DNA from 3 places in the Photobacterium sp. AWH4_225 genome. Region 3 is predicted to be linked to each of the others. Evidence: riboswitches for the same ligand, from Rfam matches in the RefSeq annotation. Region 3 holds a riboswitch; each other region holds the start of a gene.

The links. Region 3 has a riboswitch for cyclic di-GMP ahead of ACXAD4_RS13555 (lytic polysaccharide monooxygenase). Riboswitches for the same ligand answer to the same signal wherever they lie in the genome.
Region 1: it holds a riboswitch for cyclic di-GMP, as region 3 does, so the genes downstream of both, ACXAD4_RS19445 (glycosyl hydrolase family 18 protein) here and ACXAD4_RS13555 (lytic polysaccharide monooxygenase) in region 3, are expected to answer to the same signal.
Region 2: it holds a riboswitch for cyclic di-GMP, as region 3 does, so the genes downstream of both, ACXAD4_RS11170 (TfoX/Sxy family DNA transformation protein) here and ACXAD4_RS13555 (lytic polysaccharide monooxygenase) in region 3, are expected to answer to the same signal.

The regions. Positions count from the first base shown of each region.
Region 1 is NZ_JBSWTF010000004.1:434,095-445,042, reverse strand. It holds gene ACXAD4_RS19460 (NupC/NupG family nucleoside CNT transporter) at 1-74, shown strand, start outside; gene ACXAD4_RS19455 (NADPH-dependent FMN reductase) at 283-810, shown strand; gene ACXAD4_RS19450 (cadherin repeat domain-containing protein) at 1,150-4,176, shown strand; gene ACXAD4_RS19445 (glycosyl hydrolase family 18 protein) at 4,248-6,851, opposite strand; cyclic di-GMP riboswitch class I at 7,009-7,091, opposite strand; gene parM (plasmid segregation protein ParM domain-containing protein) at 7,828-8,859, shown strand; gene ACXAD4_RS19435 (hypothetical protein) at 8,852-9,532, shown strand; gene ACXAD4_RS19430 (MATE family efflux transporter) at 9,635-10,948, opposite strand, start outside.
Region 2 is NZ_JBSWTF010000001.1:2,358,734-2,369,681, reverse strand. It holds gene lpdA (dihydrolipoyl dehydrogenase) at 1-479, opposite strand, end outside; gene ACXAD4_RS11180 (carboxymuconolactone decarboxylase family protein) at 491-1,078, opposite strand; gene ACXAD4_RS11175 (hypothetical protein) at 1,219-1,611, opposite strand; gene ACXAD4_RS11170 (TfoX/Sxy family DNA transformation protein) at 1,833-2,423, opposite strand; cyclic di-GMP riboswitch class I at 2,547-2,651, opposite strand; gene ACXAD4_RS11165 (substrate-binding domain-containing protein) at 2,844-3,848, opposite strand; gene ACXAD4_RS11160 (heme ABC transporter ATP-binding protein) at 4,230-5,051, opposite strand; gene ACXAD4_RS11155 (FecCD family ABC transporter permease) at 5,048-6,085, opposite strand; gene ACXAD4_RS11150 (heme/hemin ABC transporter substrate-binding protein) at 6,119-6,955, opposite strand; gene ACXAD4_RS11145 (ExbD/TolR family protein) at 6,952-7,374, opposite strand; gene ACXAD4_RS11140 (MotA/TolQ/ExbB proton channel family protein) at 7,371-8,045, opposite strand; gene ACXAD4_RS11135 (energy transducer TonB) at 8,064-8,810, opposite strand; gene hutW (heme anaerobic degradation radical SAM methyltransferase ChuW/HutW) at 9,169-10,554, shown strand; gene hutX (heme utilization cystosolic carrier protein HutX) at 10,606-10,948, shown strand, end outside.
Region 3 is NZ_JBSWTF010000001.1:2,911,764-2,922,711, forward strand. It holds gene ACXAD4_RS13535 (ABC transporter permease) at 1-480, opposite strand, end outside; gene ACXAD4_RS13540 (putative pterin-binding protein) at 947-1,444, shown strand; gene ACXAD4_RS13545 (diguanylate cyclase domain-containing protein) at 1,457-2,605, shown strand; gene yiaY (L-threonine dehydrogenase) at 2,698-3,846, opposite strand; gene ACXAD4_RS13555 (lytic polysaccharide monooxygenase) at 4,214-5,722, opposite strand; cyclic di-GMP riboswitch class I at 5,799-5,899, opposite strand; gene ACXAD4_RS13560 (bifunctional protein-serine/threonine kinase/phosphatase) at 6,126-7,919, opposite strand; gene ACXAD4_RS13565 (NarK family nitrate/nitrite MFS transporter) at 8,024-9,499, opposite strand; gene nirD (nitrite reductase small subunit NirD) at 9,793-10,131, opposite strand; gene nirB (nitrite reductase large subunit NirB) at 10,146-10,948, opposite strand, start outside.

The sequences.
Region 1 (10,948 bases), on a different contig from region 3:
TCCGTGCGATTGCTGCTGGTGTACTGGCGAACTTGATGAGTGCCTCAATCGCAGGTGTGATTCTGTCACTTTAAGCACGGTATTACTTTAAAAAAGAGAATACTTTCAGCCTTCTATATGGCCGGGTTGAATGAATAAGCAAGAGGGGAGAACGCTAGTTCTCCCCTTTTTTCATAAGGTTATATAGCAGGATGCTAAATAAGCTATTAGGTTTACTTAGCTAAACTGGATTGCTACTGTTAACGGGCAAGCAAAATAATACTTATTGAAAAGGATGACAAAATGAAAGTGATAGCCTTCGCCGCAAGCAATAGCAGCACCTCCATTAATAAACAACTTGTCACCTATGCCGCCTCGCAATTGGAAGGCATCAACGTTGAAGTGTTGGATCTCAATGATTTCGAGTTGCCACTTTTTAGCCAGGATAAGGAAAATGAACTGGGACAACCCGCACTCGCCCATGCATTCCTTAAGAAGGTTCAATCTGCAGATGCACTGCTGATTTCATTCGCCGAGCACAATGGCTCATACACAGCGGCCTATAAGAATTTGTTTGATTGGGTTTCTCGCATCGAGCCTAAAGTGTATAAAGATAAACCCGTTGTTTTGCTATCAACCTCACCAGGCCCTGGTGGTGCCAAGAACGTATTGGCAGCGGCTGAGTCATCGATGCCATTCTTCGGTGCGGAAGTGAAAGCAACATTATCTGTTCCGAGTTTTTACGAGAATTTCGACCCTGAAAATGGTGGCATAATTCATCCGCATTTGAATGATAAGCTTGTGACGACAGTACAGTTACTTCAAAGTTAATCTCTTTAAAAACTCGAAATCCTTGAATATTTAAATAATATCAAGGGTTTTTCTCACAAATTATTTGATTTTATTTTTCATATATGAAAAATTTGATTGTTAATTTTAATTCATTCATTTCAAGTCCAACTTAACTTGTGGTTAAGTTCTTGATTTTTTTTGCTTATTTTTGGTTGCTGTTTTTAAATTTATAAAATATATGACATAGTCATACATTTCAATAAATCAATGTTATTGAATCTTAATGTTTGCTGAACGTATAATCCGCACGAAATAAAATATTGTTCGATTAATTCTACCACATAAGTGGTAAATATATTTTTTTGCAGGCGGAAAAACATGAATACTAAATATTCTGCATTGATATTAAGTCTTATCTTATTTGGATGCGGTGGTGGAGGCGGAGGTTCAAGTGAACCAAATTCAGCCCCGAAACCACCTGAAAAACTAGAGCGAACAGCATTATCCGTTCAAGACCTTTCGCTAACCTTTTCTGAGAATGGCATTGCCTACCCGCAGGTACATCATCAAGTTGGAGAAACTGAATTTAGCATCTCTGCTGGTGAACCAAATGATGTGATCACCATTGATCCTAATTCAGGCGTGATATCAATACTTGCGGTTGGAGAAACTGAAGTTACTGTTGTTGATAGTAGCAGAGAGTATAAGACTTCAAGTGCAACATTTAATGTTGTGGTTGATAAAGCCAAGAATACTGAGCTAGAACTATCAGACATCAATATCTCTACAGTTACTAATGGGGATATATTCTTACCTTTTTCTGGAAATAAAGGTGAAATCGAAGTTAATTTTCAGCCAGAAGGGTTAGTACGCTTTATCCCAGAGTCGGGGACTATTGTTGCTGAAGGCGTGCCAGGGACAGTTGAAGTTACGCTTACGGATCTCGGAAATAGAAATTATTTTGAAACCACTAAATCAGCCAAAATAAACATAGAAGCCATTGAGCCTGACGTGCTTGATTTTTCTTCAATTATACGCAGTTTCCAAACAGGCTTGTCTTTTAATCCAGTCAAGATAAGTGGTTCTGAAGATGGATACTTCCACTATGAATTGGCTGACGAGGATAAATCAAATCCTGTTATTACGCTCAATGAAGACACGGGCTTGATGACGGCCTTACGAGTCGGTGATGCCACTGTTAAAGCTACGCAATACTTTGGCAGTGAGTATGGATATGCAACGGAAGAAGCCAGTTTTAAAGTGAGAGTTGAGGTAGGTAAACGTCCTAATTTAACTGTTTCCGATGCTAACATCTTCTTTGATAGTGAGAAGCTATTTACTCCTGCAGTAAATAACAGTGTCGCACCTGTTCATTATGAGGTTCTAACTGGGAACGATGCTATTGAAGTTGATGAGCAAACAGGTTTATTGCGAATACTAAAAGTGGGTCATGCTGAAGTTAAAGTTGTTGATGATATCAACAAGAATTTTGCTGCTGATGAACGACTGTTTTCTGTAAATGTGAACCCTGCTGTTCATCCGGGGATTAAAGACAGTGTAGTAACCTATACCTTCGCAGAAGATATGAAAGTTACTCCATCAATGAAGGGGCAACTAGGTAAGCTATCTTTCAGTGGAAATAGTAATGTTGTTTCATTAAATGATAATCAATTGAGTATCTTACGTGCAGGAACAGCAAATCTATCTGTTATTGATGACGGCGGAGAAAACTACCAGTCATCGTCACCGGCATTTTTGACCGTCAATGTACTTAAAGCTCGTCATCCAGATTTTACTGTAAGCAGCTTGACTACAACATATGCGCCAGATTTGTGTTTGGACACAAATTTCACAGGCAATATGGGCAGGATTACCTTGTTGCCAGCAACAGATGGTGATAGAAAAATCGTTGAGTACGATGTTTCAAAGCATTGCTTTAAGATATTAAAAAGTGGTGTTGCTAATTTTACTGCTGTTGTAGAAGAAAGTGAAAATTATCTCGCATCAGTGCCTAAAAAAATGAGTGTTGTTGTGAATGCTGCTGATTCTTCGTTAATCGTCAAAGGTGACTTAGTCAGTACTTTTTCTGAAGGTAATCCTATACTTTCTTCACCTAAAATTAGTGGTGTTGTGGGTGATTTAACTTATAAGATTCTTGATGATAAAAGTGAAAACGATGTTATATCGATCAACTCTTCTAGTGGAGAAATGACCGTTCACAATGCTGGACATGCAGTCGTGGAAGTAACTGATTCAGGTGATGATAAATATAAGCCGACAAAGACCTCTTTCTCTGTCACTATCGATAAAGCTGCTAACCCCGTAAAAGTAGATTATAGTGATGCTGTGTATTCTCCTGATGGCGTGATAACACCGGTGATTGAAAATCTAAAAGGTGATATTTCTTTTAAGGTGAATTATCCCAATACATCGCCAGTGACGTTGATTGAAGGTGGAATACTGTCTATTCAATCAACAGGGGAGTTTAGTATTTCATTTGAGGCTGCTGACTCAAGGAACTATTTACCAGCGTTTGGTAATGTTGATGGGGTTATTCATAAGGCGGAACATCCAGGCTATGAACTTCAAAATGAAAGTTTTGAATATGCACCATTGAAAAAAGTATTCGCTGATTTGCCTTTATCATACGGTACTCGAACATATAGCCTCGAGGGGGTAAACGGTGGATGGTTTGGCAAATACTTGCAAGTACAGCCAGGTTCAGGAGAAATTTCTTTATTCGACTATGCACCAAAGAAAAATTTCACGTTGTGGGTAAGTGAAAAGTCAAATGAACTTTATAAAGAATTGAAGCCTCAGCCTGTCAGATTCATAAACATTAAGCCACCAGAAAAAGGAAAGGCTACCCGAGATCTGACCATATCAGAGTCCTTTGTTACTCTTGAAAGCTCGGTGAAAAACAGTGACGATAAATTCGATAGTTCTAAAATTAAGCTTGTTGGTGCAACTATAGAGGCAGAAACTTATGAGGAGATAAGGCAATATGGCCACGGTCTTATATTATCTGTAGACGTTGTATCTTCTGAGCCTTTAGGAAATTCAGGAACTAAAATTACACGTTCAGTTCGTTTGCTTGTACAGCGATATGAGGGTTGTGCTTCCGAAGTAAATGAATCGAACTTACCTAATTTGATTGAACAGAAGCATGCTGTCGGTTTATTGAATGGGAAACCATGTGAAGAGGGGCCAACTAATCTAATATTGACTTATAAAATTATTGATAAATCCTCGATTAATCAGTTCGCGTTTTATGATGGTGAGTGGCAGACAGTACAACCTTTTGTTGTATATCGAAGTGCTAGTATGAAGTCGGAAGAAACTGGTTTTAATGAAGAAAAACTAGTTGAATGGGACCGTATTGAATTAATTTTGACCCGAGATTAACTTGAAGAAAAGCTGAAAAACAGCGACTCATAGAGTCGCTGTTTTTAGCTATCATTCATTCTTTTTCGCTGCTAGTCACAAGTAGCTGCACCGATGTTCTCCCATACTGAAGCAACTCCTGGCTCTTCGCCTTTGGTCCACCATTTGGCTTTCCAACGGTAGTCGTTATGGTTGACTTCACCACCACCGTTGTACGCCACACCCGTGTTCCAACCAAACTCAACATCACTGATCAGTTTCCACTGATCGGCAGTCGAAGTTGGCTCGTTGTTTTGCGTCCAGTATTTTGCCTCCCAAACCAGTTGGTCGTGGCTGACTTGGTCACCGGTATTGTAAACAGCACCGCCTGACCAAGCAGGATAGTTGCCCGCATTTGGATCGGTTAAGTCACACTCATTGCCACCTGTATCTTTAGGTGTCACAGTCACGGCTGTTTGCGCCTGTGCATCCAGTGCGCCGTCTGATACCAATACAGCTACCGTTGCCGGCAATGTTTCAGTAACGGCAGGCGCAGTTAGGGTAAGTGACGCTGTGCCTTGGCCCGAAACTAGGCTAAACCCTTGAGGGATAGTCCAGCTGTAAGTCAACGGGTCACCGTCTGGGTCATCCGCTTGGGCATTGAGGGTGAAGGTATCTTGCGTCTCAACAGTAAGCTGGGCTGGCAGCGATACGCTCGGCGGCTGGTTTTCCTGCTCTGCCTTGTTATTGATGGTAACTGTGTCGCTGTCAGTCAGGCCTTCCTCGTCTGTTACTGTCAGGGTGAAGGAATAGCTGATATCAGTATCGGTTGAAGGTACGGTTATCGTTGCCTTTGCCTCGTGTTCCCCAGTAATAGCCAGGGTGTCGCCAGCAGTTTGTTTCCAGCTATAGGTAATGGTTTGTTGCTCAGGATCGTAGGAGTTTGAGCCATCCAGAATGACATCAATTGGTCCTGTTACGGTCTGGTCAATGCCGGCATTGGCATGAGGTGGTTTGTTCTCCGGTGGTGGTGTCACTCCGCCATCACCATGGCCGAGCCCTTCGTGCATCGCATTGAGGATATCGCCATTGTCGGCATCAATTTCCCACGAGAATAGGCCTGCCAAGCCACGTTGCTGAACATAGTTGCCTTTCGCTTTTACAGCTCTGGCGTTATCGTAGGAGATAAGCTCTTTAGTGGTAGGGTTCCACTTGTATGAAGCTTCTGCTTGCTCGTCGTAACGGTCTTCCCAGCCATTGCCTGAGTGATTGTCGGCAATATCGCGGTAATCCAATACGCCTGCTTCCCATGTGCCATCAATACCGCCGGTGGCCTGTCCTGTCATCGGGTTATCGCCGGTATAGTTGTGAACTCCTTTCCAACCACGACCATATTTTGGTACCCCAATCACCAATTTCTCCGGATCGAGCCCTTGTGCCAGGAGATCATTGACCCCTCGGTCTGTGGTGTGGGTAACCGCAGGGTTATGGCTCGCATCATACAGTCCAGATTGATGGCCTAGGTTGTTCAAATCGAAGGCACCGAACATGTCGTAGTTCATCAGGAAGATGTAGTCCATATATTGCTGGGCGCGGCTGTAGTCTACGACTTCGATCTTTTTGACATCGACACCGATGGCAGAAGTCAGCTCATAGGTGCGGCCTGTTTCTGCCGAAAGCTCATCCAGCATTTCACGCAGCTCTTTCATCAGCGTGACATATAATTCACCGTCTTTTTCTTTGTCGCCAAGAGTAGGGTGGGCACCGTTACCGCCCGGGTATTCCCAGTCGATATCTACACCATCAAAGAACTTCCAGGTCTGTAGGAACTCTTTGACTGAGTTAACAAAGGTCCGGCGCTTCGCTTCATCGTGCATGAAGTAGAATGGGTCTGAAAGGGTCCAGCCACCAATAGAAGGCAGGATCTTCAAATCTGGGTAGGCTTGTTTGAGCGCCATCATCTGGCCAAAGTTACCCCGGTATGGATCAGCCCAGTCACTGACGCCTTGTTGGCCTTTTTGAAGTGCAGCCCAAGGGTCATGGATAGCGACTTTGAAATCCTCTCGCCCCGCACAGGCTTTTTGCAATGCTTCGAAGCTGCCAGGGATTTGCTTCAAGCTGTCATTGATGCCATTGCCGCCACAGATTGGGGTGAAACCGTAGATGATGTGAGTGAGGTTTTGGGCTGGGACTTTATCGATAGGGAAGGCGCGGTCATACACACTCCACTCAACAAAATAGCTACCGACAACCTTACCTGATTTATTGGTATAAGGTTTATTGTTCTCTTGCAGAACGGGTACCAACGGCGCTAAGTGGCTACCATCGGTATCGGCGATAGTAAGCTCGACGCTGCCACTTTCGCTGCAGCCATCAGCGTTACACAGTTCAACGGTCATGTCGTAGACACCACCTTTGCTGACATCAAATGTGGCGCTTTTAACGCTGCCACTGCCGGTCCAGACCGTATTGCCATCAAGTTTCACATTGGCCGTCTCTGCAGGGTCGCCGCTCCATGTTTGCCAAGAAACGGTAACGGCGACACTGTCATGTACACCAACCACGATATCTTCGTAGCTGCTGGCATCTCGGTTTAACTCGACAAGAGCGTAGGTGTGCTCACCCCAATCAATGGTTGGTGCGCCGGGTGCGACAGCATAGCTTATTGAGGACGAGAGTAAGCCGCCAATAAATATGGCTAGATTAGACTTTTTCACAGAATGAACTCCATTTACATAAAACGAGTAATGGTTTGTTGAGCGGAATAAATTGAAACTCTATTTAGAAAACGAGACAAAACAGAACCAATCAATAATGTTCACACTCCATTTGTTTTAATAAATACGAGCACAACGAAAGGGAGTAAACTCCACTTGAGGTAGCCCCGCTATCATAGAAAACTCATTAGATCGGAAGCTTTGCGTCCTAAACTTTCATTTAGTTTGCCGTTGTCACAAGTACTATTAAATTAGTAGCAAAGGTGCTTATTTTGGTCAAAGAAAAATCTTTTGTTTTATTTTAATTGATAGCAAAAACTTGTGGGTATGTGAGCTTGCTTCATGAACTTGAGTGATATTGTGATTTCAATTAAGTGTTTGAATTTATATGGAATGGTGATCTTTGTCTAGCAAATTGGTGCGACCAGTTTGGCGAATTATTGAACGTGTCTTTTTACTTGTGGCGACAAAAAAATGTCGATTTCATATTGCATTAACGGGCGTTATTTACCGTTGGTGTTGTATTTCTTATGTGAATATTGGATGGGTTTCATCTGAATCACCGGCAAACATTTCTTTTACCGCTGTTTTTGCTCTTGATAATACCTCATATTATAAACAAAGAGTGTTTCTACAGGTTTTATAAATAAGTGATGATTTCATTTAATAAGAGTAATGCATTGTTATTTAATACCTTAATAGTGGCTGTGAAAGGTAAAGGGAGCTTGAAAAAGAAAGTTAAGCTTTTAAATTAAGTGGTGCAATCAGACAATCATGACTCAGTCAGTTGGTTGCATCTACCTGCATTCAAACAAAGCGGATCGACACGTTTTTAGAGAAATTAAATGAAAAACTAAGATTATTTTTGTTTTGCTGAATTGCTTCAAATCTCTCGTGCTGAGTTTGCCATTGGCCTGCAGTTTTTATTTACTTTCGCGCAGACCAATTACTCTCACCGAGAAAAAGCAGGAATACAATGACGCCACGTAAATTTGCGGTTGATGACGGTTCAACCAACGTTAAAGTAAGTTGGATTGAACAAGGTGAACTACATACCGTTATCTCTCCTAACTCGTTCAGGAAAAACTGGAAAAGTGCCGCACTAAGAAAAGACAAGAAGATCTTTAACTATACGATTGGCTCAACGAAATATACCTACGACATGACTTCGGACAAGGCATTGGAAACAACACATGTCGATTACCAGTATGATGATTTGAACCTGTTGTCTGTCCATCATGCTTTGTTACAGACTGGCATTGCACCAGGCCCAGTAAAATTGGTGGTGACCCTGCCTATTACTGAATACTACAACGCCGAAGATTGTCAGAAGAACGAAGATAAAATTGCCCGTAAGCGTGACAATTTGATGCGTCAGATCGAGCTTAACAAAGGCGAACTGTTTGAAATCGTTGATGTTGAGGTGATGCCGGAGAGCTTACCTGCGGTGCTTTCTACTCTGACTATGCAGTCTGTTAGCCAGTTCAACCGCTCTCTGGTGATTGATATCGGTGGCACAACATTGGATATGGGTGTGATTGTCGGTGAGTTCGATGATGTGTCAGCTATATACGGCAATAACGAAATCGGTGTATCCATGGTGACGGATGTGGCGCGTAAGTCACTAGCTGTAGCTGACAGTGATTCAAGTTACTTGGTGGCGAATGAGCTTATCAAGCAACGAGATAATCAAGATTTTGTGCGCGAGGTGGTAAATGACGAAAGCCAGATCTCGGTCATTCTCGACAAAATCGAAACAAAAATTGATGAACTGGGTAAGCAAGTTGCTTACGAAGCGAAGAAGTTCGCCAAGAACCCTAACCGTGTCTACCTAGTTGGCGGTGGAGCGAGCTTAATTTATCCGGCTGTGAAAAAAGCCTATGAGACCTTGGGTGAGCGAGTCGTGCTGGTGGAAGAGCCACAAGAAGCATTGGCACGCGAGCTTTGTTTGTATCATGCTGACGGCGAGGCCGTGAACATGCCTGTGCAAGAGGCTGTCAATGGCTGATCGTTTGAAGCGGATTAATTATTCGATTTACCTCGACCCGTTGAACAACCCGGCTGATCTTTATGCGAGTAAAATCCTTCATCAATGGGCTGATGATTTTTCGCGCTTGAAAGCTGAGTCGCCAGAAGAAAACGGGTTGGCATTAATCAATGCGCGGAATGTTCAGAAGCAGGTCTACCTCAGTGGCTTGTACTTGCACCTTTTAAGCCCTGAACTGTCCCAACAACTGAGTTTGCAGGTGACGGAATCTCAGGTGTCGGCGTCCACTCTGGAGAGAACCCTGAAAGGGTTGAGTCTGTTAGCGAAAGAGTTTGAGCCAGAGGCTAGCCAGCATGCACAGAGTGAAATGCTTCAGGCGATGAAAGCCTCAATTGTCGAGCAAATTCAAGCTGAAGGTAGCCATACCCGTGAGTTGTTGTCTCAAAAGCAGGCATCACAAGTGCAGCAACCAACACAGACAGAGTTGTTGAAGCGGGTAGAGGAGCAATCGCAAGAGATTGCTGAGCTAAAGAGATTACTCACAGCTCAGACTGAAATGATCCGTAATTTACCTAATGGCAGTGTTGGTGCTCAACAGGGGCGATCAACACAAGAGAAGAATGAAACGCCTGTTGTTGATCTCAATGAGCGCCTAGCTCATGTGCAGAAGATCAAGAAGAAAGGGATATTCTAGCAATAACCTCCTGCTGCAATTTAAGGTAAAAGAACAAGTAAAAAGTACACGCTTTAGGCGTGTACTTTTTTATGGGGTTTGCTTTAATTTCCTATGGCTGTATTAAGCCGTCACAGCGTTAAATGAGACATCGTTACGCTGTTTTTTCTGAATATCCTTCCATACCAAAGGCACAACAATCGCTGCCAGTAGAATGTTCGATAATGGCACCGACAGCCAAACGCCATCTACCCCAAGCCATTGTGGCAAGAAGTAAAGGAATGGCAGTTGAACCAACATGTTCCCTGCAGAAATCCCGAGCGCCTTCCCGCCTTGATTAACTGACATGAAGTAAACGGAAGCTAGGGCAATAAAACCGTCCAGGAACATGGCAAACAGGTGCAGACGCAGTCCATTGACTGTTTCAATGGCAAGGGCTGGATCGCCGTTGCTGAATAAGCTCACCAAGGTATTTGGGAACAGGTTAAGGAAAATAACGGAACCGACTCCAGTGATTACAACCACTTTACTGGCAAGGATGAGCGTTGCCCGGATCTTATTGCCATGGCCTGCACCGTAGTAATAGCTGACCGGAGGTTGCATACCGCTGGCGATACCTTCTGCCAGTAAGTAGTACATGGTCATCAAGTAGCCAACAATAGCAAATGCCCCGACATGAACTGCACTGCCGTAATCCATGAAAAGCTTATTGTGTACGGCAATGATAAAACTGAAATAGACATACATAAACAAGCTGGATGTGCCAAGACTTACTGCATTGGCTGCAATGCGAAAGTTAAATTTTATCGAGCTTAGATTGAGTCTGAGCTTTGAATAGCGCGTAAAAAAATAGCCAACGGCCACGATAGTGATAGATATCTGGGCAATGATTGTTGCAATTGCTGCCCCTTTCAGGCCCATGTCCAAATGGGCAATGAAAATATAATCGAGGATGATATTAATCACTGCACCCGCCATCATCAGCGCAGTTGAAAAGTTAGGGCTATCATCGTTACGAATGAGCATAGGCAGGGCACCTGCGGCGATCGTAAATACGGCGCCCCAAGTGAAGACTTCGATATAAGCGCTGCCCATTACCAATGGTGTCCCTGTTGCGCCCTGTGCGAGCAACAGAGAAGGTGCAATCATGGTGAGTAAAGCCATCACCAATAAACCAAAAATAGCGATCAGACCCAGGCCGGTTGATAGGGCCTGCTGGGCTTTGTTGTGGTTGCCTTCACCTTTGTAGATCGAAATTAGGCTGCCTGTGCCCATGCCAACAAGCAAGCCGAGGCCTGCAATAAGGCCGATGATAGGCCAAGCCATATTGATACCAGCCAAGCCTTCAAAACCGATGTAGTGGCCAACGAAAATACCATCAATGACTTGATAGAGGCCGTTGACCAGCATGGCGGCGACGGAAGGGATCGCATATCG
Region 2 (10,948 bases), 550 kb from region 3:
GAAATTGGCGTCAAACCCATCAGTAAGTTAACGATGAAAAACGGGAATACCGGGATCAAACGCAGCGTGAAGAGGTAAAACGGGCCGTCTTTCTCAATACCTCGGTTAATCGCAGATAGGCGGTGACCAAATTTCGCTTGCACCCAGTCACGCAGGATGAAACGGCTAAATAGGAAGGCGAGGGTAGCACCAATAGTGCTGGCAAAGGAAACCAGCAACAGGCTCCACCAAAATCCGAACAAGGCTGCACCAAGTAAGGTCATAATCGCAGCACCTGGCAATGACAGTGCTGTGACAACAACGTAAAGAACAAAGTAGACCATGCTTGATAAGAATGGCTTAGCATGGATGGTGTCAGTCAGTGCGATTTGCTGTGCCTTGGCTTGTTCAAGGGTAAAGTACTGGCCAAGATCAAATGCAAACCAAACAGCAATCAGGGATACAACAATACTGACAACCAGCAGTTTTTTTCTGTCCATAATTTGCTCCTTTATTTGTCCGTATGAGTAGGGGCATCTGTTGATTGCTGTTCACCAGGTTGGATCGGGAGTGAACAGAAACCTTGCTCAGGTACATCTAGTGCAGTGTTAAATTTTGCCGACAGGTTTTGAAACGCAACCAGCGCGGTTAAATCAACAATAGCATCTTCATCAAACCATTGTTTTAAATCTGAAAGCATTTCATCGGTAACGCGCTGGCCGGTAATGGTCATCGCTTCAACATAGCCTAGGACGGCTTGCTCCTGTTGGTCGAATAGTTCACTGTGCTGCCAGTTGGCAAGTGCTTTGATTTTCTCGACAGAATCGCAACGCTCGGCAAGCTTCATGCCGTTTGCATCGACACAGAATGCGCAGTCATTTAGCTGGGAAACCCTGACGCAGACCAACGAGCGAAGCACCGGACTTAACGGCGATGAGCGGCGATCCAAATAGCCAAAGAATCCGGCGACAAGCCAAAATAGCGTCGGGCGACGACCCCACAGCTTGGCGGGATTGAGAACTTTGCCATAATGGCGTTTTTGCAGCCATAGTAGTGGCTTGATAAATAGTGAGTAGTTTTCTTTGGCGGAAATGCGCACGGTGACCCCTTGTCTCTATATTATGCTACTGTGAGCTTATCAGGATAGCGGCGGTAATTATTACCGAAATTATCAGATAGTTATGAGACAAAGACCTTACTAGGAAGCAAATTATTTCATTGGTAGATGGAAAAAAGTGTTTAGTTGACTGAGATTTGTACAACTTGAGGTTTGTTCTGGGTGATCACCTTCTCAGAAGAGAGCTCAGTGAGCACAATATAGCCGCATGCCATCAAAGGGATAAAAGCGAGCAGCATGGTTTTTCCAATATGGTAATTGCGGTACCAATACTTGCGGGCCCTGATTTTTAGCAGCAGGCCCCAGAACAGCAACAGTGCATTTAAGCTAGCGATAGACACCAGTAAGTTGTGAAGTGACTCATACGTGGTGATGTTATTCTGTACAAGTATAAAAGCGACGAGAGGAGGAAGCAGGCTGAACAAAACAAGCAGGCGCATAATTCGCGGCCACTTGCCAAACTTATCCTTGAACATTTGATCGCTCTGTCCTGGAAAAGGTTTGGAACAGTTCATAATTACCCCCTGGTGCTATTTTGAAACATATTTTACAAGCGTGAGTTTGCAATAAAAGGGTGTTGAGCGATTTATAAACAGCGTTGTGAGATAATTCAATATTTAACGAAAATTGACAAAAAGTTGTCAATGGAATGATTGATTATTGACACGTATCATTGACGAAAATAATACAAAAAAAGAGACCTTGATGGTCTCTTTATATATGCAATTTGTTTTTGCTAGCTTAATTTCGCTAGTAATTCCGAGCGGCGATCCTTAGGAATAACTGACCAGTGCTGGCCACTAATTGCTCCCTCTAGCGCCCAGAGCAAGTCAATGCTCACGGTGCCTTGGTGAGTATCCTGTAATGCTTTAAAGGCATTGATTGAACCTGCTTCCATCAATTCGTCCACGGTACAAATACCTGCTTTTTTCAGCATTCTTTCATTTGCCAGGCGAAGGTTTGGTAAGTCTTTTATTCGATCTGGTGATGCTTTTTCTTTTGTTTCTTTATCAACTTTCGCTGCATCTAGAGAACGAGTCGCCTGCTCAACAATCTTTCCGGTGTCATTCCACCATTCATCGGGGATAGCGTAATGTTTTGTTACAACCGGAAAGCCACGTTTTTTATATATGTACGGTTTAAGCCCTGCCTTTTTATATTCTTGTTCGTTTTTTGCGTTTGCGCGAAGATGAAGTTTGTCATTTACTACGAGTGCAAACATTGTTTCACCCGCAAAAATACCAAAGCCGCCAAACATTGAACGCGATTTAACGTTATTGAAACAACTAAATAGGCGTAAAGATTCTTTTAAAATTGGTTTGTCCATGCTTCTTCTCGGTGAAAATTTCTTGGGTCACCTAACAACAGAGCGAGGATTCAAGAATAGCAAATATCAAGACATTACACTGTCAGAAAAAAGTAAGACTTTCTTGACACAGTTGCTATATCCATCGGCAACCCCGCTACCATAAGTTGACTGAGTTAATAAAACCCGACGACTCTTAGGCCGGAAGCTTTGCGTCCCTACCTTTCGATAGGTTTGCCTTGTTCGTGACAATTTAAGAATATCTCAGATGATATTTTTGAACTTGATCGCAACTTTGGAAATGTGATGTTGATTCCAGAAATTGCCGTGAATTTCTGCTCGTTAATGAATACTTTTGCCCCAAAACATAAGTTGATAGCAATAAAAAACGGAGGCATGAGCCTCCGTTTGGATTCTAAAAAAGTAAACGCTGGCGGTTACTTAGTTCAATTTCTTAACCGAATTACGGATCACTAGCTCAGGCACCATTTCGAATACCTGTGTTGCGTGCTCTTTGTCTTTCACTCGGTGCATCAAGATTTCAACCGCGCTCTTGCCCAGACGACGTTTAGGCTGGTGAATAGTGGTTAGTGGTGGCGAGAAGTAAGGTGCCAGATCGATATTGTCGTAGCCGATGATAGAGATATCTTCCGGCACGTTGATACCAGCTTGCTGGAAGGTACTGATCATCGCCATAGCCATGATGTCGTTGAAACAGAATATTGCGCTAGGGCGCTCTTTCATCGCAATGATCTGTTTGGCAGCAGTGACTGCTGACTCACACTCGAAGTCACCTTCAAGAATCCAGTCTTCATTGACGTCGAGGCCGGCTTCACTCATGGCTTTACGGAAGCCTTTCAGGCGCTCACGACATGCCGTTTTCTCGCTATGGCCGGTTAAGCAGCCAACGGCTTTGTGACCATGCTCGATGAAAAATTTGGTCGCGACATATCCGCCAAGTTCGGCGTTATCTTGGATTTTATCTGTGTGCGGGCTCTCTGGACCCCAGTCCATGATCACCATAGGTGTTTCTTTCTGACGTTCCAGTAACCCCAGCAACTGCTCATCTAGGTCTGAACACATAACAAGAAGACCATCCACGCGCTTCTCGGCTAGCATACGAAGGTAATCACGTTGCTTTGACAGGTTACCTTCGGTATTGCATAGGATCAGGGTATAACCTGCGCCGTAGCAGAATTCTTCAACGCCGTGGACAACTTCAGCAAAGAAAGGGTTGGTCGATTTGGTCACCAACATGCCAATGGTTCTTGTTGTGTTGCATTTTAGGCTTCGCGCAACCGCACTAGGTGCGTAATTCAACTCATCGACCGCAGCCAGCACTTTCTTTTGGGTTGCTTCTGCGACGAAGCGAGTTTTGTTAATCACGTGAGAGACTGTGGTTGTAGATACACCAGCCATACGTGCAACATCTTTAATCGTTGCCATAGTTATTCTTCTAATAATAAAGGTCAGAGAACCTTATAAATTAATCATTTACTCAACAGAAAAATGAACTAGTTCACCGTCTTCTATTCGAGTAGCTCATTGTTCTGTTGGGTACGAAAAAGCAGAAACGGCAAAAGGCCGCATCTCAAATGGGCGGCTCTGTACTGACATTTTTGCAGCATGCGTGATGTGCATATCGCACATGTTGCATGGTTTAATCGCTTGCGTTCACATTTTACTGAGTGTGGCCCAGAGTGCAATGCTTGTTATCTCAATTTGCAATTTTCGTGGCTTACATTCGATTTTTTGCTTGAGAGAAAGACAACAGGGCCAAAAATTGGCCCTGTTGATAATTCTTTCTATGCAATTGGGTTAAGCTAACTAGGCCGCTGCCGGCAAGACAATAGGGTAGCCATCGACGGGGTGCTGGGTTATACAGACTGGCCAGCCATAGACAGACTCTATGGTTTCAGCCGTCAGTGCCTGCTGCGGTGTACCATCGGCCTGTATCTTGCCATGGTTAATGATAACCAGCCGGTCTGCATACTGGGCTGCTAGGTTCAGATCATGAATCACGATAATCACGGCGGCTCCTGCTTGCGCCATTTGTTTAGCGACAATCAGCGAATTGTGCTGGTGAGCTAGATCTAGCGCTGAGGTAGGCTCATCCAGCATTAAGATGCAGTTTTCACCTGCTTGGCTTAGCTGGGTGAGGACCCTGGCAAAGTGCACACGTTGTTTCTCACCACCAGACATGGTTGGGTAAAGGCGGGGACCAAGATCGGTCACACCGACCATATCCATTTTTTCATGCGCAATTTGCTTTGTTTGGGCATTCGGCAGTTCGAGTGGTAGCGCACCGAGCTCAACGACCTCCTGCGCCGTAAAAGCAAACGTCAATGAGCTGTGCTGGGGTAGGACACCAAGATGTTTCGCCAATTGAGCGGGTGGCCAATCTTGTCGAGGGTAGCCGAATAGGTCGACATCACCATCGGCTTCTACTTCGCCACACATTACCTTTAACAAGGTACTTTTTCCTGCTCCATTTGGCCCTAGCAGAGCGGTCAATTGACCACGTTTGATTTGCAGCGAGAAATCATGCAGCAGTGTTTTACCACCTAGGCTGAGTGACAAGTTGCGTGCTTCAATGGCAATGTCATTGTTAGGGCCTTGTTGATGCGCCGAGTTGGTTTGCTGGCTCATGACAGTCTGCCTCTTTGCTTGATCAATAAGTAAATGAAGAATGGTGCACCAAGTAATGCAGTAATGATCCCCACTGGCAGCTCTGCTGGCGCAGCTACAACACGGGCAAGCATGTCTGCAACCAATAAGATCAATGCGCCAAGCAAGGCGGATAGAGGTAGCAAGGTTTTATGGTTTGGCCCGGAAATCATACGGCCAATGTGCGGTACGATAAGCCCAACAAAACCAATCACCCCAGTTAGCGATACGGCAATACCGACACCTGCAGCACAAAGTAAAATCAGCATGCGCTTCAAGCGCTGAACATTCACGCCAAGGTGTTTGGCTTCTGCCTCCCCCAATAGAAATGCATTAAGAGCATTTGCATTGCGATCAAAAGAGAACAGTAGGGCGAACAAGGTTATGTAGGCAAGGCTAATTCCTGGCCAGGTAGCTCCAGCCAGAGAGCCCATTGTCCATAACGACAAATCACGAAGAGCTTGGTCATCCGCATAATAGTTCATTAGACCCAGTGCAGCGCCTGATAGGGCGCCGATGGCGACACCGGCTAGTAACATAATGGTCACGGATGTGCCGTTTTTATCTGTGCCGAGCTGGTAGACCAAAAAGGTACTGACGGCACCGCCAATGAAGGCGAAAACAGGTACTGTCCCCAGTGTTAGTAATAGCGGAAAGCTTGCAGCCAAAGGTGCGAAGATCACAATGGACAGCGCTGCTCCAAGGCTAGCACCGCCAGAAACACCGATGATACCAGGATCAGCGAGGGGGTTGCGGAATAGCCCCTGCATTACAGCACCACATAGTGCCAAAATGGCACCGATGGCCATGCCCAGTAAAGTCCGCGGGAGGCGTATTTGGTGAATAACGATCTCAATATGAGCTGGTAAATCCAGCTGAATAGGTAGTAGCGCTTTGAAGCTGTCAGCAAAACTGATATTCATTGGCCCCACCGCAATCGATGAGGTGACAGCCAATACCAGTAATGTCAGGCCAACAGGAAAAACGATGCTGGCAGGGGTTCGTTGTAACTGCATCATAAATATACTGCTTTGATGAACGGCTAACGGTTATTTGTTGTAAAACACTTGGTTCAGGCGTTCTGCTTCACTCAGGCTTTTCAGGCCAAGTCCACCAATAAGCGCTGTACCATCAATGGTTACAACGGCTTGGTTCTGGCCTGCAGGCGTTGCAGCAAGCAAAGGCATCTTCTTCAACAAATCATCTGCAGAGCCAATTTGGCTGAGTGTGCGAGAGCTTAGCAAGATGATATCAGGCTGCATTTCAACCATGGACTCGAGTGATATTGGTTTGTAAGACTCGACGGCGCCTGCGGCTGGGTTAATGGCTCCGGCTAGGCGAATCACGCTGTCAGCGGTGGTATTACGTCCAGCGACATTCGCTGGGCGACCTTCGTGGATCATCAGGAACAAGACTTTTTTCTTGTCGGTGTGGTTTGCTAGGTTTTGATTGATTGAATCAACCTTATCCTGCACTTGCGCCTGCAGAGCTAGTGCTTCTTGCTCCGTGTCGGTGAGTTCGCCGACTTGTTCGATACGTGCCAGTAAATCATCGACGGTTTCACCCGAGTTGACCACGTCCACTTCGATACCTGCTTGCTTAATCAGATCCAAGGTTGTGTTAGGTCCCATTTCAATTGAGCCAACCAGTCGAGTAGGGTTCAGGGCGATCAAGCTTTCAGCTGAGAGCTGACGGTGATAGCCCAATACAGGCATGCTATCTTTAACCATTGTTTTACTGGTGACATCAACGGCAACAAGTTGCTGTTGTGCTCCCATTGCATTGATGAGCTCAGTAATAGCGGCCCCTGCACTGATGATGCGCTCACTGGCATAAGATGAGTTAGCAGCGAGTAGTAATGCGCTAGCCAGAGCAATACGCTTCATGATTTATCCTCTTCCATTAATAATTGAGTCGCCTTGATTTCATTTTGTTGAAGAAAAGCGAGGAGTTTTAGCATGTTTTCAACCGAGCCTGCCTTGTCGGCACCGATCACAACGGGCTTATCAGGATTGGCTTTTACTTCCTTGAGAAGTGCAGTTTTGAAGGCATCCCAACTGTCGATTTCTGTGCCTTGCAGTGCCCAGTAGGGCTCTGTAGAAGTAATGTTGACAGTAATAGGATCTGATTCTGTTTCTTGCAGTGCCTGTGTCTCTGTTTGCGGTAGTTCGACATCTAAAGATTGCAGCTTCACACTGGCAGTCAGAAGAAGGAACACCATGACGATAAAAATGATATCGAGCAGGGGGGTAAGGTCGGGCTTTAGCTCATCATCACCCGTGACGCCTTGATGCGTTCGAATCATGATATCGCCTCTACCTTTTCGGCTTTTGGCTGGCAGTTGGCATCTAGGGATAAACCTTCTAGCCATAGGTTGCAGTGATTGAGGCTATGCTCAAGCTTAGCTGTAACCTTATCAGCCCACAGGCCGAGTAGTTGTGAGCCTGTAATGGCCGGCAGTGCAATGATCAAGCCTGCCGCTGTTGTGCGCATGGCTAGACCCAAACCATCAGCAAGATCGTTTGGTGTGACGGCGCCTGAACTCATTGCAATGCCCTTGAACATTTCAATCAAGCCAAGCACGGTACCCAGTAGCCCTAGTAACGGGCTGATCACGCCAATCAGGCTCAATAGGCGTAGTCCTGAACGAAGCTGAGAACGCTTTTGTTGCAGCCAGATACCAGCAGCATCTTCACGTAACGGTTTAGCAAAATGACGGTGTGAAATAAGCATAGAAACGCCTTTGAACAGTAAAGGGCGTTTTTCTTTTAGCGATGTCGCTAACTGGTCGAGCCCAGCCTCGTCGGTTCGGCTTTGTTTAGCCAATAGCGCATCAATTTTACTTCTGCCTACACCAGTGCATAGCAATACCTGGATACAGCGTTCGATGAGGATCATCAGCGTCAGTGCTGAACACAGCAGCAAGGGTGCTGTCATTAGGCCAAATTGGTTTTGTAGGGAGTGAAACATTTCCATGGGTGATTCCAATAATTGCTAGTCCAGCTTAAAGCGGACAGGAACTTGTACGCGATGGGCAATGGCTTGACCATCAACAATATGGGAAGAAAAACGCCAGCGCTTGATGGCTTCCAGCGCAGCATCATCAAGGATCTCTGTGCCCGATGATTTCAATAGATTCTGTTTTACCTGCTTGCCAGACTCATCAATCCAAATTTCAACCAAGACTTGGCCTTCAATACCGCGACGCTTAGCAATGCGAGGGTATTTAACAGGGCTCGGCCTTGTGGCGAAGGTTGGCTTGGTCACGAGCTGAGGCTCACTGTTCACCCCAGAAGCGGCTTGTGCCGGGGTAGGTGCAGCTGTCTTCGCCACTTCTTCAATAGCTTTAGGCTTATCGTTCTCAATGGGCTTCTTAACAGGTGTTGGTTTCTTTACGACCTTTTGTTCGACCTTCTTCTCAACTGTTTTTTTCGGTGCAGGTTTAGTGACCTTTTTTACCTCGGGTTTAGGCTCAGGCTGCTTTTTCTTTACCAGCTTTTTAACTGCTGTTTCTTCTTTGACAACTTTTTTAGGCGCTTCGACCGGCGCTGGAGGTGGTGGCTTGGCTGCAACGGGCTCAGTTGGCTGAGGAGCCGGTGCCGAGACGAGATTCAGCGAGACTTTGGTTGAGTCTGTACCAACCGGCATCGCCATCACCATTTTGTTAGGCACAGCTGAAAGCAATAGGCTGTGGGCAAGCACTGATACAACACCCGCTATGGCATATCTCTTTGCGTTCACTGTTTAACTCCAACCATGCAAAATAATGCTTTATGTGTTTGTAACTATTGATAAATTGTATAAACAGTAATTTATCAATTAGCCCCTCGAATCAAGAATGGTTATCATTATCCATGTAATCGAAATAATATCAATTATCATTTGCAATATTATTTAGGGGTGCTTATGATTGCCTGCAAATAAGAGTGGTTCTCATTCCATTTGATAAGTAGGGCTTAGCCCAAAAGAAAGTAGTCATGCACGTTTGCTCAACGTGGTGCTAGAAGTAAACAGCAAAGAACTGTTGCTCTAGTGAGTAAAACTGACAGGTATCAGCCTGTTGAGGAGGGGCTAGGTATCTAGCTCGACGAAGAAGTAGATGATTGAAGAACAAGCATTACAATCTGCTGTGTTGGCGCCGGAACTACTGACTGAAGCGGTGGTAGGAAAGCACACGCCTGACCCGCTTCGCTATGCATTTGCCAATAAGCGTTCAGCGCATGCCGGTGGTATGTCGGCAATGATCGCAGAGGAAGAGCGACAGGGTTTAGCGCTCAAGGTGCTAGCGACTGTGCCAGAAAGTCCTAACAGTCGATGCCTTTATATTCATATTCCATTCTGCCGTGTGCGTTGCACGTACTGTAATTTCTTCCAGTATGCTTCCAGCCAGTCTCTAATTGATGATTATTTCGATGCACTGATGGTTGAGCTGAAAGCAAAAGCGGCAATGCCTTGGACACAAGCAGCCCCGTTTCGGGCGGTCTATGTTGGTGGGGGTACGCCAACCGACTTAACGGCAGAGCAAGTGACGCGTCTGGGTAAAATGGTAAAAGCTCACTTTCCATTGACCACAGATTGCGAAATTACCCTTGAAGGCCGTATTAACCGCTTCGATGATCAAATGTTCGAAGGGGCATTAGAAGGTGGCTTCAACCGTTTTTCCTTTGGTGTGCAAAGCTTTGACACAACGGTACGTCGAAAAGCCAAACGTCTGGATGACCGCGAGCCAGTTATGGAGCGGATCCAATCTTTGAGTGCAACCAATGAAGCCCCCATTGTCATCGACTTGTTGTTTGGCCTTCCTTATCAAGATATGGATGTTTGGCAGCAAGATTTGAGTGATTTCTTGGACAGCGGCGCACACGGTGTCGATCTCTATCAGCTGATTGAGATGGGCGGCACACCAATGAAAGGCATGATTGAGAAAGGGCGCCTGCCAGAGCCTGCCGACACGCCGACCAAAGCATCTATGTTTGAATATGGCGTAAACTTTATGGCAGAGCACCACTTGCGTCGACTCAGCGGAAACCATTGGGCTCGCGACAATCGCGAACGCAGTATATACAACAGCCTAGCGAAAACCTCTGCTGAGGTATTGCCTCTAGGGGCTGGTGCTGGCGGTAACGTAGGCGGATTTGGGTTCATGCAGCACAGAACCTTGGAAGCTTACATTGAAGCTATCAAAGCCGAGCAACTACCTCTGGCGATGATGACTAAATCAAGCCCTCAAGCCGCATTGCATGCAGAGATCAAAGCGAGCTTTGATCGTGGTTTCTTGTCTGCAAGAGATTTTAAGCAGAAGTTCTCACAAGACATCTTTGCACTATGCAAGCCGCTGTTTGAAGCGTGGCAAAAGAATGGTTTAGTGAAGTTGGAAGGGCAGTACCTTTCATTAACGCTAGCCGGAACGTTCTGGTCTGTGACCTTGGCTCAGTCGATGATTCAAGTTTTACAACAGCATGTGATGCCAAAAGTCGCTACATAAACAAATATAACTAATTAACACTCGTACATTGAAGTACCTGGAGAGAAAAACGTGTTTGAGAAAATTTCCTTTGAATCGCTAAAAGCTCAGGTTGCAGAACAACTAGCTGCTGAACCTAAACTTCATGCAATGGCGATTGCCGAAACCCTAGGTGTCACTGAAGGTGAAGTTGTGATGGCTTTTCCTGAAGAGTTGGTGGTTGCATTGCCAGGTGAACATGCACAAACGATTCTTGAAGAACTGCCTACTTGGGGCCCAGTTACCACCATTGTTCACTCAATGGCTTCAATTTTTGAAGTAAAAGCGCCTTTCCCTAAAGGTAAAGAAGCACGTGGTTACTACAATCTAATGGGTAAAGAAGGTGAATTGCATGGCCACCTACGTCTTGATCTCG
Region 3 (10,948 bases):
GGCGATCGCCATCACGCCGATGTTCATCACCACGGCGGTACGCACACCAGCCATGATCACCGGGATAGCCAGTGGAATTTCCACCAGGCGAAGGCGCTGCATGTTGGTCAGGCCGATACCCCTTGCCGCTTCGCGCAGGGCCGGGTCAACGTTGTTAATTGCGGTGTAGGTATTACGAATAATTGGCAACTGCGAATACAGCAAAACCGCAATCACTGCAGGCAGATAACCAATACCCTGGCCGATAATCGACAACACAGGGATCATGATCCCGAACAAGGCAATAGAAGGGATCGTAATGATAATGGACGCAACGTATAGCACCACATTGGCGACACGCTGATTCTGGGTAATTGCGATACCAATAGGTACCCCTGTCATCATGGCTAGGCCAACGGCCAGGCTCACCAACGACAGATGCTCTACAGTACGAGAGACAATCACATCCCAGTTGTCCAGAACGAAATTGAAAATTTCCAATTTGCACTCCTGGATTTACGAGTTGAACACAGATTGTTTTATGAGTGTTTCCGCTTAGGCGCCGGAAACATTGATACAACCACAAGGTTGTCAAAACAGGGGCTCCGCCCTGATAGACATGGTTTACACCATCAGCATCGCTTGTCAGACCACAAGTCATACAAGCGAAAAAGGAAGGGGGATTCTAGAGAGTAAGCCTGACTAGCTCAAGTTTTTTCAGGATTTATTTTGATCTCACCACTTTATTACGTTTAAAAAACAACCATAAATACGTTAACCACATGATTATTAATAAGGCCTGAAATAAAAAATTACAACGAACTCATTCAATTTTGTTTTGATTTCTTTGCCTCACTTGTAAGAGAAGCAGCTACAATTATATCCAAGCCGCTTAAGTGTACTCTACCGCAAGAAGCGCTTTGGAGTCGTGGTATTAAGTTCAGGATGAAAATTGGGGGAAGTTCCAATGCAGCTTGCAAGCCCGAAGTTAACAATACTGTTCCTTTTATATTGTTTTGGCCTTTTCACTGCATTTTCTGCATGGAGCCAGAGTATCCCACTGGTTTTGTCGGGCAAAAAGCCATCGGGAGAGGAACTCTCTCTCGTACTCGAGCGAAGCCAACTTGAGCAACTCCCACAAACGTCATTCTCAACTAATCTCCCTTGGCTGGAACAAAGTGCCACCTTCGAGGGAGTACGCCTATTAACACTACTCGAGCACTTTGATCTCTCTGTTTCTAAACTAAAACTGCTCGCCCTCAACGATTATTCCGTCGAAGTCAGCCATGATTACATCAAGCAATACAACCCTTTGGTCGCTATCAAGCAAGACGGCCGTTATTTGAAGGTACGAGATTACGGTCCATATTGGGTCATCATTTCCCTCAATGAACACCCCGAAGCGGCCAAAACCAAGCACCTTGCCAATATGGTCTGGCAGCTCACCGCTATAGAAACCCAGTAAGCAGGTAACTACATGGGAAATTGCCGTCGTATTACCTCCTTACTCATCTACATCACCCCGTTGCTGATTATCATTATTTTGGTAGCGGTGACCGCCCTGAAACGCAATTCAGACATTATTGCCAACAGCCAAAACGAAGCGGCTTGGTATGTACTCCAGCTCCATAAAGAGTATGCTGAATTCCACCTCCAACTTCATCGCTATGCAGTAGGAACCAGTGATCATAACGATATGATGCTGCAATATGAGATCCTATGGAGCCGGTTCAAGACGATTCTCAACAACACCCATATTAGCCACCTCTACCACTTTGATGGTGCCTACCATCAAATCAGCAAACAGTTTGCCTATATCCAATCCATAGAGCCGCAGCTGATCTCTTTTGAGTGGGGCGACCCTAACGCTGAGCTGATCACAGACGTTAAAGATCAGTATGAAAATCTGGTGATTTTCCTCAGCCACAAGTTTCGTCTCTCTAGTGGCGACCTCCTAAAACGCGTTGAAGCCACCCAAACAATGAAACAACTGGTGTACTTCCTACTCTGTGCCATTGTTCTACTCGGTGGGATTTTATTGTGGGCGTTATGGCGTGAGTCATCAGCGATGCGCAAGCTGGCAATGAGCGATACCTTAACCGGCATCCACAGTCGCTTGTGGCTCAATCAGCATCTCAAAGAGCAGGTCAAGAACCAACAGCCATTTCGGTTCTACCTTGTTGATTTAGATAATTTCAAAACAATCAACGATACACTTGGGCATCATGCTGGGGATAAGTTGCTTCAAACGGTAGCTGCCCGTTTGGCCGCACTAAGTGGCGAGCATTATCATGTTGCCCGTATGGGCGGGGATGAGTTTGCCGTGATCGAGTCTCTAGCAGTACAGCACGAAATTAATATCAGCCAGAAACTGCTAAACAGTTTTCAGCAACCAGTCATTCTAAATGGTAAAAACTACCCTATCTCGGCCAGTATCGGTAGCAGCGAGTATCCACTCAACGCATCCAACGTCAGTGAAGTGTTACAACAAGCCGATTTTGCGATGTATGAAGTCAAGCAGCAGGGAAAAAGCGGCGTTATGCATTACAAAAGGCCATCAATACCGAATGAGGCTACAGCAAAAGGAGCGGCATCAACTGCGGAACGCTTCACCAACAGCCTTTGAATGTTTTAATTCAATAGTTAACCATCTGAAAACAAAAAAGCGCCCACAAAATGGTGGGCGCAAAAATCAATCGTGCAGTGGTGTTGGCTTACTTACATTGCCGCAGCAAAGATAGCCGAGATTTCTTCGTGGCTGGCTTGTTTCGGGTTTGTGAAACCACACGCATCTTTCAGTGCGTTGTCAGCCAATACGGCAATATCTTCTTCTTTCGCGCCAAGCTCCTGAAGACCTGCTGGAATACCCACATCTTGAGACAGTGCCTGAATGGCTTCCAGTGCTGCTTCAGCGCCCTGCTCTGCCGTCATACCTTCAACATTCACGCCCATCGCTTTTGCAACATCTTTCAGACGCTCTGGGCAAACCTGTGCGTTGTAGCGCTGCACGTGCGGCAGCAATACCGCATTACATACACCGTGTGGCAGATCGTAGAAACCACCTAGCTGGTGCGCCATCGCGTGAACATAACCCAGTGAAGCATTGTTGAATGCCATACCAGCCATGAACTGTGCATAAGCCATTTGCTCGCGAGCTTCGATGTTCTGGCCGTCTTTCACTGCCGTACGCAGGTGTGCTTGAATAAGCTCGATCGCCTTGATAGCAACCGCATCAGTAATAGGTGTTGCAGCGGTAGAAACATAAGCTTCAATCGCGTGAGTCAGTGCATCCATTCCTGTCGCAGCAGTCAGCGAGGCAGGCTTAGCCAGCATCAACTCAGGATCGTTCACCGACATCAGCGGCGTGGTGTTCTTGTCAACAATCGCCATTTTGATGTGGCGTGCTTCATCAGTAATGATACAGAAGCGGGTCATTTCACTTGCAGTACCTGCAGTGGTATTAATCGCCACCAATGGCAGCTGAGGTTTCGCAGACTGATCAACACCTTCGTAGTCAGCAATTTTACCACCGTTAGAGGCAACAAGAGCAATACCTTTGGCACAGTCATGCGGCGAACCGCCACCCAGTGAAATAACGAAGTCACACTCACCGTCTTTCAGTAGCGCAAGACCGGCTTCTACATTACCAATAGTTGGGTTTGGTTGTGTACCATCGAAAACAACAGAATCAATATCGCGCTGTGCCAACAGATCTGCTACCTGCTTGACCATACCGATTTGGCTTAGCACTTTATCAGTCACAATCAGAGCTTTTTTAAAGCCGTGAGCTTTCACTGCATCTGCAGCTTCCGTCAAACAACCAGCGCCCATCAAGTTTACTGTTGGGATGAAAAATGCACTACTCATGATAAATTCTCCATAATTATCAAAAACTAATTACCATAAACCGCTTTCAATCCAGGTCGCTGCATATGCTTAAACGGACTATCCGTAATCAGTCTTGCTCTCTGCAAATAAAAACTACCACCAGAAAAGTGTGCAACAAATTGATCTGGGACAAGTTATAAATCCCCAAAAATTATTCATGTAATGTAGTTTGAGCCAGATCACCAAATCAACAAGTTACATATAAAAATTGTTTCCCTATGGAAACGCTGCTTTTCGTTTTATCACTACGCTCCACAGTAATTTGTGATCTGTCACCCATAAAAAAACGCTGACTTATGCCAGCGTTTTTCTCATTCAAGCATTTGATGCTTATTAGTTTCGTTCTTTATTGCTTGATCCAAGCATCCTGCCACGCTGAACCAAACCCAGGCTCGTAATGGTGCGCTGAATCAATGTTACACCAACCACCTTCTGGGAATGGACGGCACTGGTAGGTATTGCCATCGCGGCCAAGTACTACTGTCTCACCCGGTACATAACTACCGATACCATCAGGGTAGGCATAGTCGTAATCACCGCCACCAGAGCTGTCTTTAATGGTAATCGACTTAGTTTCAACAACATTATGCTCGCTGCTGTCCTGCTCGGCTGCGGTTACCACAACACTGAAGGAGCCTATTTCGGTAGTGAATAGCGATAGGTCAATGTTACCGTTATCGACAATATCACTCGCCAAGGCCAACTGGTGTCCTGTGCTATCCAACAACTTCATGTTGATCAGGTATCGACCTTCTGAGCTGACCGTTGCATCGATATAGGTTTTACCATCGCTGCCCTGGGTGTATTCGCTTTCCAGGCCTTGGACGGTTACCGGAGCGGGTTCAATGACATCCCCATCACGCACATCCAGTGCGTAGTTGTAATCCGAGTTGGTGACAAAGACTTGGTTGATATACAGATCCGATGGCTGATAAACGATATCACCCGATGCTTCTTCCACACCCACCTGAGTAATGGTTGGGTATTTCTCGTTGATCAGTTGAGCAAGATCATAAGACCAAGTATTGATGTTCTCGTTAGCCGCTGTAATTGGCAGCTTCTCGAATACAATTTCAGAGCCTTGTTTGTTGAAAATACGGAACCAGACGCTATCGCCATCTTGCGCCTCGACACCCGGCTTGACGTACTGGCCCTTAGTCGTCCACTCAGGCGGTAACACTTCACCGTCAAAACGGATATCACTACAGTTGTAGAAACCTTCGCCAGCAGGATCATCACGCTGCCAACGTGATACCAGTGTAGCCTCTCCCGAACGGCCGCTTGGCAGAGTCACATCAATCAAGTAGTACTGACCGTTGCCTTCCTGAGTCACTTCTACATCGCCGGCAGTATCTATCAGCTCCAGATCATCCCAGCCCAAACGGCTATGGGCAGCATTGTAGCCAGGCTTGGTCAGGTAGAACTGCCAGAAGCTCGGGTTATGCGGTGCCGTTGCGCGGTAACGCAGAGTGAAAGTTTCACCGGCTTTCATGTCGGTACGCTGCCAATGCTCTGAAGCCACACTCATACCGCTCTTACGCGGATCACCACCGGAACAGATAGTACCGTCCGGCACTGCTGCCTTAACCGCATCCATGTTGTGATAATCCTTAACCAATGCGGCAAACTCGTTCTTCTGCACCAATGGATAGGTACCCGACTCCAAGAATGCGGCACGACAAGCTTCATTCGGGATCTGGGAACCATCTGATGGCCCCCAGTGACCACCGTCTGACTCACAGATCACCTGGCGAGCAGCAGGGAAGTCGGCCCAACCATGGGCACTTGCGTGTAATGGAGAAAGGGCGGCCATGACTGACATAGCGCCCAAAGAAAAGTTAATCACCTTTTTCATATTTAGCTTCCATTATGATTTTTTTGGGAAGCCAGCTAATGGGAAGAAGCCACTGCTTTGATCTTGCTTATTCCTATCAGGTAACTCCGCTACCCTAGAGCCAATGCATTAAAAAGATTGCTCCTTAGGCCGGAAGTTTTGCGCCCTACCCTTTCGGATAATTAGCCTTTAGCTGACGATATAAAAATAAGCCACTTCAAGGTTTAGATTGAAGGAGCTCGGGTATATTTATAGTGTTTTTTTTAATATCAGCAAAAAGCAGCCATTAGCAATGGAAGGATGATCTCATTTAATTTTTATTTATTAAGATAAATAAAAATCATTGACTGAAATGAAATATTTAATACATATAAAACCATTTACCTCACCAATAATATTAGCAGTGAAATTTAAATGGGTAATATCAGCTAAGCAAGATGATAACTTGAACAATAACAATAAAAAACAAACAAAGTGATGTGATTTTCCAAAACTGTACCGGGCTCTTACTTTTTAAAGGTCGCTTACTTGCCTGCTTAAGTACCTGTGATGACGGGTGAAATAAATCGCTGATAAGCTCAGACATGGCTTCATAGCGCTGATTTGCCTTAGGGAAGCACCCTCTGCGAATGACCACATCAAGCCATGCAGGTAGATCATCCCGATAATTCTCCAAAGGTATATAATCCGGCCATTGGCTGTTTGACTGCACAGGTTTAAAAGTATTTGGAAATGGATAAGGAAAGTGCCCCGTCAACATCTCATAAATAATGATGGATATTGAATACATGTCAGACCTCATTGTTACTTTACCGCCCAGCAAACACTCTGGTGACAAATATTTAATATCACCAACAGGGACCGTTTCATCAATAGGTGTTTGTATTTCATCAAAGTGTTCTGAATAAACGGAACCAAAATCAATAATGACGATTTGATCAAATTGATTGACGATTAAATTTTCTGGCTTAATATCACGATGAATAAGGCGATGGCGTTGCATCACACGAATTGACTTAATTATCTCCTCTGCCATTACCCTCACTTTTTCAATATCTGGTTTAGGGTTATCGTCCATCCATTGGCGCAGTGACTTACCTTCAACCCATTGGCAAACATGGTACAGGAAAGGAGAATGACGTGAAAAAGGGTGGATCTTCATTATTCTCTGGTGGGATATCTGCTCCCCGACCCAGCCTTCACGCACAAAAGCCTGCAAGTACTGGTAATCCTCCGCAAAGTTGAGTGAGGGCATCTTTAACACATAACGTTGATTATCAAATTCACTCACCGCTAGATAAATATGGCTGCGCGGACCGCTATGCAAAACTCGTAATATTCGGTACTGGTCGATTCGGTTCCCTTCTTCCATCACAGGCGGGATCACTCGCTTTGTCAGTTCTTCTATGTACTCATCCATGGTCAAAGTCGGCAAGGCTTTCACATCAATCAATAAGCTAGACACGTTATCTTGGCTTCCCGCGGCTAGCGATGCCTCAACCAACTGTTCGGACAGTGGCTCAACTGGGGTGTTAGTTAAAGATAGCACCTGCTGTAGCTTTGAATCATCTAACCATTCGTGAATACCATCTGTCGCTAGTAATAAGCGGTCTCCTTTCTCCAGCCGTATTTGTTGAAAATCTACCTCGATATGACTGTCCATCCCCAACGAGCGGGTAAGAAAGTATTGCTGGCCATACTGATGACGACGGTGATCTTGGGTGAGCTGAGTTATTGCCTGATCGCGATAGAGATAAGCACGTGTATCCCCCACATGCATGATGTACGCAGTATTGGATTTGATGATCACCGCGCAGAAAGTCGTCACCATCCCATTGTGCTGAAGTTCACTCTGGCAGCCTTGGTGAAAAAGCCATTGGTTAAGTGCATGCAGCACTTTTCCAGCCGACTGCTTCACGCCCCAAGTTTTCGGTGTTGCGTAATATTCTTCAATAAATTGGGTGACACTAATTTGGCTCGCTTGCTCGGCTTGGGCACTGCAACTCACTCCGTCGGCCAAGCAAGCAACCACACCTTTATGCAGCATTTCTTCACGCCGTGAAGGCTGGTAAACCGCAAAAGCATCTTGGTTACTTGGTTTACACCCCGCAACCGAATAACCCCCGATATCAAGTTCGAGTGTATCCGCTTGCCGAAAACGCTTTCGATTAACAGACATTTGGCTATGGGCTGTTCCAGGTTGCATTGTTTCGCTCATCCACGCTTCACCCTATTATCCATGACAACAATGACTCACGATTATGTTCAATGTATCGGCCTGCTTGGCTAGCCGTTCGCTTTGCCTCACAGGCCGAAAACCACCTAGCGGTTAGCCACATCAATCATCATGATGCTGCCATCCTCATTGACCTCCGCAATTTGTCCACTTGGCTCTTCCATCATCAACAAGGTGATAAAGCCAATCACCGCTGTTGCCGCAATGACGTAGAAGAAGGTGCTGTAATCCACCACAGACAAGATAGTGAGGTAACACACTGCACCGACATTACCGTAGGCCCCAGTCATCCCAGCGATTTGGCCTGTCATCCGGCGCTTGATCAGAGGTACAGTGGCAAATACCGCCCCCTCACCCGACTGGACGAAGAACGAACAGGCCATTGCAGCAACCACGGCGAGCCACACCGGCCAGCTGCTATCCACTTGTCCCATCAAGAAGTAACCGGCGGCCAATCCTGCAGTCAAAATCAACAGGGTAGGTTTGCGGCCGAACTTATCGGAAATCCAACCGCCCCCGGGGCGGGACATCAGGTTCATGAAGGCGTAAGCCGACGCCACCATACCGGCCATCACCGGGGTTAGCTCAAAGGTTTCCGAGAAGAATAACGGCAACATCGAGACCACAGCCAACTCCGAACCAAAGGTGGCGAAGTACAAGACATTCAAAATCGCGACCTGCTTGAACTTGTATTGATGTACTTCAGGAACCGGCTTCTCAAAGACGGTTTTGTTGACACGCCATACCTGTAGAACTTCATAGCAATAGATCACCGCCAGCACGACATAGATAGCCATCACCGCACTGTCACTGAGCATACCGATCCCGGTTGGCGAAAGCTTCCAGGCCAACAGGGCCAAAGCGCCATACATCGGCAGCTTCATAAATAGCAGCAGGAAGAAGTCCCCTTTTGATGTCACTTCCATTGCCCCTAGCTGCTTGGGCTTGAAGTAAGTCGCGCCTTTCGGTGTATCGGTTACGTTTTTATAAAAAACGAACGAAAACAGCAGGCTCATCACCCCGGTGATGGCCATGGCATAACGCCAGCCGTCTTCACCACCAAACATGATAGCAACGGTTGGCAGGGTAAAAGCGGCCGCCGCAGAGCCAAAGTTACCCCAGCCACCATAAATCCCTTCTGCCGTCCCCAGCTCATTGTGCGGGAACCACTCGGAGACTAGACGGATCCCGACTACGAAGCCTGCACCAATAAAGCCAAGAGCAAAACGGGCGATGGCGGCCTGAACGAAGCTGTCGGCAAAAGCAAAGACAAAACAAGGGATGGAGCAAACAGCTAACAAGGCGGAATAAACCAGTCTAGGCCCATATTTATCGGTGAGCATACCGATGAGTACCCGGGCAGGTATGGTAAAAGCGACATTGAGGATCAATAAGGTCTTTATCTCGGCAGTCGTTAATCCCAACGAAGCTTTGACCGATTGGAGGAGTGGGGCAAAGTTGAACCACACAAAAAAGGTAATGAAAAACGCAAACCAGCTGAGGTGGAGAATTTTCATTTTCCCCGTAAATGAAAAGATATTGAACTTGCCTGTTTCTGACATCTTGGTGTTTCCTTTTTTATACTGACTTACCATTAATAATGCATTGTTTATGCCAACCTTATAACCATTAATTATCAACAAGTTACAACATAAAAATCACTAAAAACCAAATAAAAGCACCAAAACAAATCAAACCCTCCAACTTAAGCACCATATTGAGTCAATTGACAACTTTAAAGACACTTTTGCCTTGATTTATTTTCAATTATTATCCATAAAAAATAAATGTTTATATAATACAAATAAAAAATCACAGCACATGCTGTGATTTTTTCATTAAAATATTAATTACCCTATAAATTAAGTTGCACATCCTCACCTTGACATCGTACCGCGAACGTTTTCAATTTTACGTCTGGCAGTTCGATGCATTGGCCTGTTTGCAAGTTAAAGTGTTGTTTGTACAAGGGAGAGGCAACAACGACTTCATCACCTATCGAGCCTATGATCCCCCGTGACATTACATTGGCCTCCCCAATCGGGTCATAGTTCTCAACAGCATAAAGAGAATCTGAGCGGTGGCAGTAAAAAATAGCCACTTGCTCATGGCCCCAAAGGACACAAACGCCTGAGTTTTTAATTAGTGCATCTCGGTGGCACACGGTATACCATTCTGCTTGTTTTTGCTCCATGCTAGCCTCACTCTTTATTTAGTAATATCAATAACATTGATTGATTCACCAACGAATCCACGGGATGACATTCCAGCTGCCAAGGTGGCCTTTGTTTGTGCCAGGGCCTTTTCTTCCTTAGTCATCGGCCGGCGCTGCCCGCGCTCGGTGACATAGGCCAGTTGGCTATCTTGCTGCTCGCTGTTGATAAAATGCCTAAAGCGCTGAAGTTTCTCAGGTGACTCAAGGGTTGTTTTCCACTCACATTGATATTGACCCAAGGTGCGTGCCATCTCCTGCTCTAACTCTTCACCAAGGCCTAAGTGATCATCAATCACCACTTTCTTCAGATACTCCAAACCACCTTCAAGATTCTCCATCCACACCGATGTGCGCTGCAACCTGTCAGCCGTGCGAATATAGAACATCAGAAAACGGTCGACATAGCGGACTAATGTATCTGCATCCAGATCGCTGGCCAGCAAATCTGCATGGCGTGGGCGCATGCCACCGTTACCACACACATAGAGATTCCAACCATTTTCTGTCGCGATCACCCCGATATCTTTGGACTGAGCCTCGGCACACTCTCGGGTACAGCCCGAAACAGCAAACTTAAGTTTATGCGGTGCCCGCAAGCCTTTGTAACGGTGTTCGAGGTCTATGGCAAAGCCAACACTGTCATCCACCCCATACCGGCACCAGGTACTCCCAACACAAGACTTCACCGTCCGCACTGACTTGCCGTATGCATGGCCGGTCTCAAACCCGGCATCAACTAGGATCCGCCAAATCTCAGGTAGTTCATGCAGTTGGGCACCGAACAAATCGACCCGCT